One region of the Shumkonia mesophila genome, then DNA from elsewhere that is predicted to be linked to it. Evidence: riboswitches for the same ligand, from Rfam matches in the RefSeq annotation. Region 1 holds a riboswitch; the other holds the start of a gene.
What was found. Region 1 has a riboswitch for glycine ahead of ODR01_RS24375 (D-2-hydroxyacid dehydrogenase). Riboswitches for the same ligand answer to the same signal wherever they lie in the genome.

Region 2: another riboswitch for glycine. It lies ahead of gcvT (glycine cleavage system aminomethyltransferase GcvT); the one in region 1 lies ahead of ODR01_RS24375 (D-2-hydroxyacid dehydrogenase).

The regions. Positions count from the first base shown of each region.
Region 1 covers NZ_JAOTID010000031.1:5,462-9,656, forward strand. The annotation lists gene ODR01_RS24370 (tripartite tricarboxylate transporter permease) at 1-1,377, shown strand, start outside; glycine riboswitch at 1,445-1,546, shown strand; gene ODR01_RS24375 (D-2-hydroxyacid dehydrogenase) at 1,715-2,686, shown strand; gene ODR01_RS24380 (pyridoxal phosphate-dependent aminotransferase) at 2,710-3,888, shown strand; gene ODR01_RS24385 (trimeric intracellular cation channel family protein) at 3,980-4,195, shown strand, end outside.
Region 2 covers NZ_JAOTID010000007.1:85,052-89,246, reverse strand. The annotation lists gene ODR01_RS13295 (homoserine kinase) at 1-223, opposite strand, end outside; gene ODR01_RS13290 (CDGSH iron-sulfur domain-containing protein) at 410-649, shown strand; gene ODR01_RS13285 (hypothetical protein) at 655-1,221, shown strand; glycine riboswitch at 1,304-1,404, shown strand; gene gcvT (glycine cleavage system aminomethyltransferase GcvT) at 1,561-2,673, shown strand; gene gcvH (glycine cleavage system protein GcvH) at 2,693-3,070, shown strand; gene gcvPA (aminomethyl-transferring glycine dehydrogenase subunit GcvPA) at 3,070-4,195, shown strand, end outside.

The DNA of each region.
Region 1 (4,195 bases):
GCCGTGCTCCTGCCCGTGACATTCGGCATGTCGCCGCTGAACGGCCTGATCTTCCTGACGTCCGTCTATGTGGCGGTGACCTACGGCGGCTCGGTGACCGCCATCCTGCTGAACACGCCGGGCGCCCCCGAAAACGCCGCGACCTGTCTGGACGGCTATCCCCTCACCCAGCAGGGACGCTCGGCAGAGGCCATGGGCACGGCCATTTCCTCGTCGGCCGTCGGCGGCATCCTCTCGTATGTCATCATGCTGGTCGGCATCGGCGCGGTGGCATCGATCGCGCTTAAGTTTGGGCCTTCTGAGATCTTCCTGATCGCCATCGCCGGGGTCGCCATCCTCGGCGCAGTGGGCAACGGCTCGCCGCTGAAGATCCTGGCGTCCGGGACCTTCGGCCTGCTGGTCGGCACCATCGGGATCGTTCCCACCGGCGAGTGGCGGGCAACCTTCGGCGATCCGTTCCTGGCCGAGGGCGTGCAGGTGGTGCCCGTCCTCATCGGCGTATTCGTTGTTTCCGAGCTGATGCAGATGGCGGGGCGCGACTATATCGTCGACGCCCAGGTCAAGGGCCAGCAAAGCCTGACCAACATCCTGCGGGCCTTCACCGCTCCGGTTCGCCATCTGGCGACCGTCCTGCGGTCTTCCGCGGTGGGCATGGGGATCGGGCTGATTCCGGCGGCCGGCGCCACGCTGGCGGCCTTCGCCTCGTACAGCCTGACGCGCCGCCTGTCCAAGGATCCGGACTCCTTCGGCAAGGGCAACGTCAGCGGCATCGTGGCGGCGGAAAGCGGGAACAACGCCTGCTCGGGCGGGGCGCTGATGACGACGCTGGTACTCGGCGTGCCCGGCAGCGTGGCGACCGCCGTCCTGCTGGGGGCGCTGACCATGCACGGGCTGCAGGCCGGGCCGCAGCTCGTCTACCAGCAGATTCCCCTGGTCTACGGCCTGATCATGGCGGCCATCATTTCCCAGATCTTCATGGTGACTATCGCTATCGGGGTGGGCTACGGCCTGTCGGGGGCGCTGTCGGTTCCGACGCGGATTCTCATCCCGTTGCTCATGCTCTTCTCGCTCCTCGGGGCCTTCGCCCTCAGGAACGCCGTGTTCGACGTGAACCTCATGCTGCTGTTCGGGGCGTTCGGCTATGTGATGAAGAGCCACGGCTACTCGCCGGCGGCGGTGGTCATGGGGGTGATTCTCGCCTCCATCGCGGACAACGAGATGATCCGCATGTTCCAACTGTTCGGTGGCGACTGGTATCTGGAATTCTTCATGCGGCCGATCTCGCTGGGCATTCTGGTGCTGCTGGTCGGCGGGCTGACCCATCGCCTGTGGTATCGGCGGGGCCAGCCCTCGCGGTTCGATATGGTGGACGAATAGGGGGGCGCCGTACCGTGCGGGAACAAGGAAGGGGAGACGTCACCGAGGACGATGAGATAGGATAAGCCAATTCCCTGTGGGAGAGATCGCCCCTTCCGGATCGGCAAGGGACGGCGCCGAAGGAGCAACCGCCCCGGAAACTCTCAGGCAAAAGGACCGCAGGGGATCGATATCTGGAAAGAAGAGGGCAGGGCCAACGGGGCCGGTCCTCTCACCGACGGGGTAACCCGAGGCCGTGGGTGGTTTCGGGGATTCTCTCAGGTTCAGCGACAGATGGGGCAAAGCCGTCTCCCTGGAAAAAGGGGGACTTTTGCGCCGTCCATTGCCGAGGGACCTGATGAGCCATCACATCGTCTTCCTGGACCGCCGGACCGTTGCCCCGGAGATCGAGATCCGTCGCCCGTCTTTCGACCACACCTGGCAGGAGCATGGCCAGACGGCGCCGGACGCGGTCGTCGAGCGGGCCCGCGACGCCACCATCGTCATCAACAACAAGGTTCCGCTTCGGGCCGAGACGCTGGGCAAGCTGCCGCGGCTGCGGATGATCGCCGTGGCGGCCACGGGGACCGACTGCATCGACAAGGCGTGGTGCGCCGAGCACGGCATCGTCGTTTCCAATATCCGCAACTATGCGATCTCGACCGTGCCGGAACACACCTTCGCGCTGATCCTCGCCCTGAAGCGCGGCCTGATCGGCTACCGCCAGGACGTCGTCGTCGGCGAATGGCAGCGTTCGGGCCAGTTCTGCTTCTTCACCCAGCCGATTTCCGAGCTGCGCGGCGGCATCCTGGGCATCATCGGCGAGGGATCGATCGGCCAGTCCGTGGCCGAGGTCAGCAAGGCGTTCGGCATGAAGCCGCTGTTCGCCGCCCACAAGGGTGTGTCCGGTCTGGGGCCGCTCTACACGCCGTTCGACGAAGTGATCGAGACGGCCGACGTCATCACGCTCCATTGTCCGCTGTTGCCGCAGACCGCGAACACCATCGCCATGCCCGAGTTCCGGCGCATGAAGAAGACGGCCATCGTCATCAACACGGCGCGCGGCGGCCTGATCAACGAGGCCGACTTGGCGGTGGCCCTGCGCGACGGCCTGATCGCCGGTGCCGGCTTCGACGTGGTGACGCCGCCGGAGCCGCCGGCCGACGACAACCCGCTGCTGGGGCTGCTGGATCTGCCCAACTTCATCCTCACCCCGCATGTCGCCTGGGCCAGCCGCGAAGCGCAGCAGGTCCTGGCCGATCAGCTCATCGACAACATCGAGGCGTTCGTCGCCGGCGATCCCCGGAACGTCGTCAGCGGCGCCTTCTGACAAGAAAACCGAGCGAGGAAACCATGACCATCTCTCTGGCTTCGGCAGTGTCCCGGTTGGGAACGGAAACCGCCTTCGACGTCCTCGCCAAGGCGAAGGCGATGGAGCAGGCGGGCCGCGACATCATTAACCTGGGGATCGGGCAGCCCGATTTCCCCACCCCTGACAACATCGTGCAGGCCGCCGTCAAGGCCCTGCTCGCCGGGCATCACGGCTATACGCCGGCCAACGGTATTCTGGCGCTGCGCGAGGCCGTGGCCGAGGATATCGGCAAGCGCCGCCGCTGCACGGTGTCGCCCGACGCCATCCTGATCATGCCGGGCGGCAAGCCGACCATGTTCTTTGCCTGCCTGTTGTTCGGCGAACCGGGCGTCGAGATCATGTATCCCAACCCCGGGTTCCCGATCTACGAGTCGGCCATTCGCTTTTCGGGCGCGACGCCGGTGCCGATCCCTCTCCACGAGGAAACCGGCTTCTCCTTCTCGGCCGAGGAGGTACTCGCCAAGATCACGCCGGCCACCCGCCTGATCATCGTCAACAGTCCGGCCAACCCGACCGGCGGCGTGGTGCCGCGCCGCGAGATCGAGATCCTGGTGACCGGTCTGGAGCGGCATCCCCACGTGGCCGTGCTGAGCGACGAAATCTACAGCCGCATCCTCTATGACGGCGTGGAGCCGGTCAGCTTCCTGGAATTTGACTCGATCCGCGAGCGGCTGATCGTGCTGGATGGCTGGTCGAAGACCTATGCCATGACCGGCTGGCGTCTCGGCTACAGCGTCTGGCCGAAGGCGATCATCGACAAGGCCAACCGTCTTTCCATCAACGACCATTCCTGCGTCAATCACGCGACGCAATGGGCTGGCATCGAGGCCCTAACGGGACCGCAGGGGGCGGTCGACACCATGGTCGCGGCGTTCGACGAGCGCCGCCGGGTGATCGTCGACGAGCTGAATTCCTTGCCGGGATTCCGTTGCGTCAATCCGGGCGGCGCCTTCTACGCCTTCCCCAACATCACCGAGACCGGGCTCTCCTCGCGCCAGATGCAAGACAGGCTGTTGGAGGAATGCGGCGTCGCCGTCGTCTCGGGGACCAGTTTCGGGGCCTTCGGCGAAGGGTTCGTGCGGTTTTCCTACGCCAGCAGCGTCGACAGCATCCGCGAGGCCATCGCCCGCATCCGGGCGTGGCTTCCGACGGCGGTTTGACGCTCTCGACCGAGAACTCCCCTAAACAAAAAACCTCCCTCTCCCTGCGGGGCCGCAAGGCTCCGCCATTTTTTTGATCAGGAGACGCCGCATGGATCTGCTCGTCACCGTCCAATACCTCGACTGGCTCGGCAGCGCCGCCTTCGCCGTCTCCGGGGCTATCGCCGCGGCGCGCCGGCGTTTCGACGTGATGGGCTTCGTCGTCGTCGGGGCGATTACCGGGATCGGCGGCGGGACCCTACGGGATCTCCTCATCGGGCGGTTGCCGGTCGCCTGGATGGTTCATCCGTCGAGTCTCTACGTATCG
Region 2 (4,195 bases), on a different contig from region 1:
TGGCTGCCAGATGCTCCATCAGCCCCAGGAAGAATGGCAGTTCGTCGCGTTTCACCCGCCGTTCGTAAAGCGTCAGGATGAAGCGGCCGCCCTCGGTCTCGACCAGATAGTTGGTGTTCTCGATGCCCTCGGCGATGCCCTTGCACGACATCACCTCGCCGACGCCGTAACCGGCGACGAAGGCGGTCAGGTCCTCGTCCGAAACCTCGGTGTAAACGGCCATGTCTTCCCTCGGGATCGGTGGCGGCGGGGGCCGGGCGGCCCCGGGCCACCGTCTGTTTACGGGCTGGAGGCGCCGCTGGCAAGGGCGGGCCGGCGCGGGAATCCAGCGAGCGGCCTTGAGCCGCCGGCGGGAGTCCCCTAAAGTCGCCTTCTCACGCCCGATCCGGCATAGAAAGAAGAAAATGCCATGGAACCATCCATTGTCGCCCAAAAAGGTCCTTACGCGGTCGATGTCGAGGCCGGCAAGAAATACGCCTGGTGCCGCTGCGGACGCAGCGCCGGGCAGCCCTATTGCGACGGCTCCCACAAGGGAACCGGCCTGACGCCGACGGTCTTCACCGCGAAGCAGTCGGAAACCGTCCATCTGTGCGGCTGCAAGCGGACCGGCGACGCGCCGTTCTGCGACGGCACCCATTCGACATTGTGAGCGCCATGACGCATCTTTTCGCTTACCGGCCGGCCGCGATCGCGATGATGACGGCGGCCCTTTCCGCCTGCGGGATGTTCACGGCCAGCGCCCCGCCGCCGCCCTGCCCGGAGCTTTCGGTGCTCGGCGATGCCGCCTCGCTCACGAAATTCGTCGAGGGGGCCGGCCGCGATCTCACCGATGTCCTCTACGAGGCCCGGCTGGTCGATGCCACCGGGGCCTGCGACTACGACATGAAGAAAGAGACGGGCGAGGGAACGCTTTCCGTCGAGATGGCAGTTTCGATGGAGATGGCCCGCGGCCCCGCCAATCGCGACGGCAAGGCGCTGGTGCATTATTTCGTCGCCGTGACCGGCAAGGACCAGGAGATTCTCAACAAGCAGGACTTCGCGGGCACCGTCGAGTTCACCGGCAACCGCAGCCAGCTTCGCTGGACGGACGAACCCGTCTTTCTCGCCTTTCCCCTGAAAAAGGGACAGACCGGCCGCGACTTCCGGATTTACGTGGGATATGACCTGACCCCGGAGGAACTGGAGTTCAACCGCAAACAGGCCAGCGGAATCCGTCGCTAGGCCAGCGCTGACGGTTGACCTTGCCCGGCAAGTCTCTAAACTGGCCCTCGGGTGCTGGCGCCTGTCGGTGACGGGCTCAAGGACCCTTCCTGTGGGAGAGACCGGATCGGCGGGTCGGCCGCCACCGGCGCCGAAGGAGCAACCGCCCCGGAAACTCTCAGGCAAAAGGACCGCAGGAAGACTGAACTCTGGAGAGCGGGCGTTCGCCTTAGGGAGGGGCGCCCCACCGAAGATGTAAGCTGGCGCGTCGTCGGCGATTCTTTCAGGTCGTGGGACAGAGGGGGCATCCGTCGGCATGGGGCTGGCGGAGTGTGCCTTCGTTCCGCCCGGGAGAAGCCGATGACCGACGCCCCGTCCGAAAACCTCAAGCGAACGCCGCTGGATTCCCTGCACCGCGAACTCGGCGGCCGCATGGTGCCCTTCGCCGGCTATGACATGCCGGTGCAATACGAAGGCATCATGGCCGAGCATCTTCATACCCGCGGTCATGCCGGCCTGTTCGACGTGTCGCACATGGGCCAGGCCCGCCTGTGGGGTCCCGACGCCGATGCCGCCTTCGAAACCCTGGTGCCCGGAGACGTCGTCGAACTGCCCCGTGGGCGCATCCGCTATACGATGTTCACCAATGATGCGGGCGGCATCCTCGACGACCTGATGATCGCCAGACGCGACGACCACCTGTTCCTGGTGGTCAACGCCGCCTGCAAGGACGCCGATTTCGCCCACATCGAAGCCAAGCTGGCCGGCCGCCTCAAGATGGAGATCCTGGCCGACCGGGCGCTTCTGGCGCTGCAGGGGCCGGAGGCCGCCAAGGTGATGGCCCGCCTCGCCCCCGCCTCGGCGGCCATGCCCTTCATGAGCATCACCGACATCAAGATCGCCGGCATCGGCTGCCAGGCCACCCGCTCGGGCTACACCGGCGAGGACGGTTTCGAGATTTCGGTGCCGGCCGCCCGGGCCGAGGAACTGGCCCGCACCCTGCTGGCCCAGCCGGAGGTCAAGCCGATCGGCCTGGGGGCGCGCGATTCGCTGCGGCTCGAGGCCGGGCTCTGCCTCTATGGCAGCGACATCGACGAAACGACGACGCCCATCGAGGCCTCGTTGCTGTGGACCATCAGCAAGCGGCGCCGCGCGCAGGGCGGCTTCCCGGGCGCCGCCGTCATCCAAAAGCAGATCGCCGAAGGGGTATCCCGCAGGCGCGTCGGCATCCTGCCCGAGGGCAAGGCGCCGGCCCGCGCCCATACCGTCGTCACCGACGAGGCGGGCGCGCCGGTCGGCGAGATCACCAGCGGCGGCTATGGCCCCAGCGTCGGCGGGCCGGTCGCCATGGGCTATGTCGAGACGGCGTTCGCGGCGCCGGGAACGCCGCTTCAATTGATTGTTCGCGAGCGCGCCCTGCCGGCGCGCGTCGTCAAGCTGCCGTTCACCGAACACCGTTACTTCAAGGGTTAAGCGAAGGGGAAACAAAGCGATGGCCACCGTCAAATACACCAAGGAACACGAGTGGGTGCGGGTCGAAGGCGACATCGGCACCGTGGGGATCACCGACCACGCCCAGCAGCAGCTGGGCGATCTGGTGTTCATCGACCTGCCCGCCGTCGGCAAAAAGGTCGCCAAGGGCGACGAGGCCGCGGTGGTCGAATCGGTCAAGGCGGCCAGCGAGGTCTACGCCCCGGTCGGCGGCGAGGTCGTCGAGGTCAACGCCGCGCTCGGCGACGACCCGGCCAAGGTCAATGCCGACGCCATGGGCGGCGGCTGGTTCTTCAAGATCCGCATCGCCGATCCGAAGGAACTGGACGGCCTGCTGGACGAGGCGGCCTATCGGGAACTGGCAGGCGAGTCCCACTGATGCGCTATCTTCCGCTCACCGGCGACGAGCGCCGCCAGATGCTGGCGACGATCGGCGCGACCTCGGTCGACGACCTGTTCAGGGACGTCCCCGCCGCGGCCCGCCTGAAGGGCGCCGTCGACCTGCCGCCGACGAGCGGCGAGATGGAGGTCGAACGGGCCCTTTCGGCGATGGCGGCCAGGAACCTGCCGGCCGTCGCGGCGCCTTCGTTCCTGGGCGCCGGCGCCTATCGCCACTTCGTGCCGGCGGCGGTCGACCACCTGATCCAGCGCGGCGAGTTCCTGACCGCCTATACCCCCTACCAGCCTGAAATCTCGCAGGGCACGCTGCAATACCTGTTCGAGTTCCAGACCCAGGTCGCGCTGCTCACCGGCTGCGAGGTCGCCAACGCCTCGATGTACGACGGCGCCACCGCCTGCGCCGAGGCCGTGATGATGGCCGGGCGCATCACCAAGCGGACCAAGGCCGTGATGTCGGGCGCGCTGCACCCGCACTATCGGGCGGTCGCCGCGACCTACACGCGCTTCCTCGGCATCACCCTGGAAACGCCCGAGCCCGACTGGACGAAACCGGAGGACCTGGCCGGCCTGATCGACGGCGAAACCGCCTGCGTCGTCGTGCAGAATCCCGACTTCTTCGGCCGCCTGGCCGACCGCAAGGCCCTGGCCGACGCCTGCCACGCGGCGGGCGCGCTTTTGATCGTCGTCGTGACCGAGGTGGTGTCGCTGGGCGCCATCCGTTCCCCCGGCGCCATGGACGCCGACATCGTGGCCGCCGAGGGCCAATCCTTGGGCAACGCGCTCAATTTCGGCGGCCCCACCGTGGGCCTGATGGCGACCCGCCAGAAGTTCGTCCGCCAGCTGCCCGGCCGGCTGGTCGGCCAGACCGCCGACGTCGACGGCCGGCGCGGCTTCGTGCTGACCCTTTCCACCCGCGAGCAGCACATCCGGCGCGACAAGGCGACCAGCAACATCTGCACCAATTCGGGGCTGTGCGCGCTGGCCTTCACCATCCACCTGACCCTGCTGGGCGAGGAAGGCTTCAAGCGCATGGCCGCGATCAACCACGCCAACGCGGTGAAGCTGGCCGAGCGGCTGGCCGGGCTTCCCGGCGTCGAGGTGGTGA